DNA from 2 places in the Paenarthrobacter sp. NPDC089675 genome. Region 1 is predicted to be linked to the other one. Evidence: predicted binding sites of a transcription regulator. Region 1 holds the regulator's gene; the other holds the start of a gene.
The links. The regulator HspR, encoded in region 1, represses chaperone genes until heat shock. The targets are predictions, from matches to a motif close to AAGTTGAGTCNNNNNGACTCAACTT.
Positions count from the first base shown of each region.

Region 1 (2,387 bases):
CGGTTCCCGCTTAAGGTGAGTTAGTCGCAGCGCGAAGTGGAATATGGGCCTCAGGAGTGGCTTCGGGGGCCCATATTCCACGTAGCGCAAACGCAACAACAGATGTGAAAGGAAACGCTCTTGGCCAGCCAGGACTGGGTTGAAAAGGATTTTTACGCGATCCTTGGTGTTGCCAAGGACGCGTCCGACGCTGACATCAAGAAGGCTTACCGCAAGCTTGCCCGGCAGTACCATCCGGATACCAACGCCGGGGATGCTGCTGCGGAGAAGCGGTTCAAGGACATTTCCGAGGCTTACTCGGTGTTGTCGAGTCCTGAGGACCGGCAGCAGTATGACGCCATCCGTGCCATGGGTGGCGGCGCACGGTTTGCTCCGGGCGCAGGACGTGGCGGTGCAGGAACCAACGGCGGGTTCGAGGACCTGTTCGGCGGCCTGTTCGGCGGCGGTGCCGGGGCTCGTCAACCGCAGGGCGGCGGTATTCCGCCTGAGTTCGCTGACCTGTTCGGCGGCGGTTTTGGCGGAGGCCCCACGGGCTTCCAGCGCGCACCGCAGAAGGGCTCGGACCGCACCGCGTCCACCACGATCTCGTTCGCGGGTTCCATCAAGGGCACCACGGTGAGCCTTCGTGAAAGCAACGGGAACGTCATCGACGTCAAGATTCCGGCGGGAATCAAGGACGGCCAGAAGGTCCGCCAGCGCGGCAAAGGCAACGTTGGCCCGGCCGGGAACGGCGACCTCATCATCACGGTCAACGTGAAACCCCACGATTTCTTCCAGCGCGACGGCGACAACATCCGCGTCCACGTACCCGTGACGTTCGCGGAAGCGGCGCTCGGCGCCACCATTGAAGTTCCAACGCTCGACGGCGACACCGTCAAGTTGCGTGTCCCGGCGGGCACCCCTGCTGGCCGCACTTTGCGTGTGAAGGGCCGGGGGGTGAAGACATCGAAGGCGACCGGCGACCTGCTGGTGACCATCGACGTCGCTGTTCCCCAAAACCTGAACAAGGAAGCAGAGGAAGCGGTGAAGGCGTTCGCTGCCGCCACCTCGGACGCCAATCCGCGTCACGACCTGGCCGCGAAGGCCCGGTTGTAAGGAGAGGGTCATGGCAATCGACGTCAACCAGCCGATCTTCGTCATCTCCGTCGCCGCGGAGCTTGCCGACATGCATCCGCAGACGTTGCGCCAGTACGACCGGCTGGGCATCGTCTCGCCCAGCCGCGCGCCGGGCAAATCCCGGCGCTATTCGCAGAACGATGTCAACAAGCTGCGGGAGGTCCAGCGCCTGTCACAGTCGGGCGTTTCCCTGGAGGGCATCAAGCGGATCCTGGACCTCGAAAACCAAGTAGCCGCCCTGCAATACAGGGTGGCGGAACTGACCGAGGAACTGTCACGACGCCGGACGCCGGTGGACGCGAGGATCTTCGCAGCGGGAGCCGCCGGAGACGTGGTGAGCCTCGCCCGGGGCCAGCGACCGCGCGGAAGGTCCCAGGCCGTCGTCGTATGGCGTCCGCGGCAGGGTGAGAACCAGAACCTGGGCTAAACAGCCGGCCCGCGGCGGTCCCACCGGACCACTACCTTGGCCGCACCCTGTTCGGTCCGCTCCACCTCGGTCACGATCTCGGACTCAGCAGCGCCCATCCCGCGGATCTGCTGCTTGTACTCCTCGATATGGGCTGCGAGGGACTCTTCGGTCCATTCGCCCGGCCGCATGCGCGTGGAAATTTCCACGGGCTCGGTGGGAACTACCAGCTCCTGGGGCTGGACGTCATTCGGGACGCTGTCCGTTCGGCGTACAGGTTTTCCCTCGGGAGCCAGTATCCGCCAAGCAAAAGCGCCTCCGGCGATACCCGCCAAGAGGCCTGCGAAGATCAACCAAGCCGCGCGGCCGCGCTGGGGGCGCGCGTCGACTCCTGGCTTCACTCGGTTCGATATTTTTGCAGATCGTCGTGCCATGGGAAGAATCGCCTTCCAGTTGGTTTGCCGTACGTCATGCCGGGGTGCCTTCCTAGCTTGTCACAGTATCGCCGCACCTGCGGGTGGTTGACCGTAGCGGGGCCAAGGAAGCGAGCCTGTGGCTACTCTGCACAAACCGTCAGATAATGAAGGCAGGGCACGGCAAGCAGGGTACGTGCAGAGGGATGAGCGGTGGACGCCGAAGTGCGCCGTGGAACTCGTGGGATGAGGAATGATTCCGATGTCGTTATCGGAGGAAGAGCGCAGAAGCCTCGAAGAGCTCGAGCGTGGCCTTGCCGCGACGGATCCCGATCTGGATTTGCAGTTGAAGTCCGGCCGGCTGCGGGGGACCGCAGCCCGGATGGTCATCGGCGGCCTGGTGTTGCTTGTTGGCTTCGCACTGGTAATCGCCGGAATCATTACCCAGATCC
Region 1 covers NZ_JBIVHM010000009.1:13,605-15,991, reverse strand. Annotated here, with positions in the region: gene ACIPY2_RS17490 (nucleotide exchange factor GrpE) at 1-14, shown strand, start outside; gene ACIPY2_RS17485 (DnaJ C-terminal domain-containing protein) at 121-1,095, shown strand; gene ACIPY2_RS17480 (heat shock protein transcriptional repressor HspR) at 1,106-1,543, shown strand; gene ACIPY2_RS17475 (hypothetical protein) at 1,540-1,923, opposite strand; gene ACIPY2_RS17470 (DUF3040 domain-containing protein) at 2,198-2,387, shown strand, end outside.

Region 2 (2,387 bases), on a different contig from region 1:
TGCTGGAACCGGCGCTCCAAGGCGGGGTCCTTCTCGATGTTCTCGCGGTACTCGTCCAGGGTGGTGGCACCGATCAGGCGGAGTTCGCCGCGGGCCAGCATGGGCTTGAGCATGTTGCCTGCGTCCATGGCGCTCTCGCCCGTGGCCCCTGCGCCAACAACGGTGTGGATCTCGTCGATGAACGTGACAATCTGGCCGTTGGAGTTCTTGATCTCCTCCAGGACAGCCTTCAGCCGTTCTTCGAATTCACCGCGGTACTTGGCGCCGGCCACCATCGAGGCAAGATCCAAGGCAATGAGGGTCTTGCCCCGCAGGCTCTCCGGAACGTCACCGGCAACCATGCGCTGGGCCAGCCCTTCGACGACGGCGGTCTTGCCGACGCCGGGCTCACCGATGAGCACCGGGTTGTTCTTGGTGCGACGGCTCAGGACCTGCACTACGCGACGGATCTCGCTGTCACGGCCGATCACGGGGTCCAGCTTGCCGGAACGGGCCACGGCTGTGAGGTCTGTGCCGAACTTCTCCAATGCCTGGAAGGTGTTCTCCGGGTCCGGTGAGTTGACGTTACGGTCACCGCGGACACCCGGCAGGGCAGCAAGCAGTGCCTCGTGGGAAGCACCGGCGTCGCGCAGCAACTTGCCCACGGCGTCACTGCCGGCCGAAAGACCCAACAGCAGATGCTCGGTGGAAACGAACGAATCGCCCAGCTTCTCGGCCTCGTTCTGGGCCGCCTGGATGGCTTGCATGGATTGGCGGGAAAGCTGTGCCTGCTGGACCGAACTTCCCGATGACGACGGCAGGGCTTTGATGGCCGCACTCGCCTGGACGCTCACAGCGTCAGGATCGGCACCGGTGGCACGGAGCAAGGCGACAGCTACGCCTTCCCGCTGGTCCATGAGCGCTTTCAGGAGATGGGCCGGTTCCAGCTGTGGATTCCCGGCGGTTGAAGCGTTCATGGCGGCCGCAGAGAGGGCCTCCTGGCTCTTGGTGGTGAATTTGACGTCCAAAGAGAGCTCCCTTTCTGGAGTAGGACCAACTGGTTTCAAAGTTGAGTCTACTACGCTCAAGTTTGGATTTGGCCCACCGTCTTCCATGTTTGCCCAAGGCGAAACCGCTGTCCAGCACTCCGCGTAGGCTGGGGCCATGAAACCCATCGACACCGCGGACGAGCTGGACCAATTGATCGGCCAACCCTTGGACAGGGTAAGGAAGAAAGTCCGCCGCGAACTCAGCGCCTTCGACCGGCAGTGGCTTGCGGCCAGCCCCTTTTGCGTTATTTCGACGGCGGATGCCCAAGGCCGCGTGGACGCTTCACCTAAGGGCGATCCCGCCGGCTTCATCGAAGTGCTGGACGACAACACCATCGCGATTCCGGAAAGGCCGGGAAACAAGCTGGCGTTCGGCTTCCGGAACATCCTCGAAAACCCGAACGTAGGAATCCTCTCGGTAGTCCCTGGCAGGACGGACACCCTGCGGATCAACGGGAAGGCGCAACTGGTCAGCGATGGCGACTTCTTCGACCGGATGGTGGTCAAGGGCCACCGACCCCGGGTTGCAGTGGTGGTTTCCGTCGAAGAGGTCTTCACGCATTGTGGCAAGGCCTTCCTGCGCAGCGGGCTCTGGGACCCGGAGAGTTGGAATCCCGAAGCCCTGCCGAGCATCGCGGTCCTCTCCAAGACCTACGTCCAGCCGGACACACCCCTTGAGGAACTCGAGTCCTACTACGGACCCTCCTACACGGAACGCATGTACCGCGAGTAGGTTTCAGGCTGGATAAATGGACACCAGGGCCGATTTCACCACGAACCGGACCTCCATCCCGGGCTCCAGCCCCAAATCTGCCGACGCCGCCGGGGTGATATCCGCAGCCAAGACGCTGCCGGCCTCCCCCGCATGGACCCGGATCTGGTCGCCATGCGGTTCCAACTCCGTCACAGTCACCGGATACGAGTTGCGAGGGCTTCCGTGAACATCACCCAGGAAGACGGAAACTGCCGACGGCGGAAACGCCGCCACCCCGGCCTGGCCGGGCACGGGTGACCACTCGGGATCGTGCTGTCCGGCGAACAGCCGCCCATCCGGCGTCGTGATTCCCTCCCGCGCAATGGTCCCGGTGACGATGTTCAGCCCCGCGAGCCCGGCAGCGAAATGGCTGCGCGGGCGCTCCAGCACTTGTCGAGTAGGGCCCTCTTCCGTGATGCGTCCGTCTTCAAGGACGATGACGCGGTCGGCGAGCATGTAGGCGTCAAGGACGTCGTGGGTGACGATGATGGCTTTGCGCCCGGCCAGGACCCTCTTCAGCACCCTTCGGAGGAGCGGTGCGGCGTGGATGTCGAGCGCTGCCATGGGCTCGTCCAGGAGCAGCAGTTCCGGCTCGGCTGCCAGGG
Region 2 covers NZ_JBIVHM010000010.1:120,579-122,965, forward strand. Annotated here, with positions in the region: gene clpB (ATP-dependent chaperone ClpB) at 1-1,007, opposite strand, end outside; gene ACIPY2_RS18895 (MSMEG_1061 family FMN-dependent PPOX-type flavoprotein) at 1,144-1,761, shown strand; gene ACIPY2_RS18900 (sulfate/molybdate ABC transporter ATP-binding protein) at 1,765-2,387, opposite strand, start outside.
Region 2: the regulator HspR is predicted to act here: its motif matches at 1,046-1,070, upstream of clpB (ATP-dependent chaperone ClpB).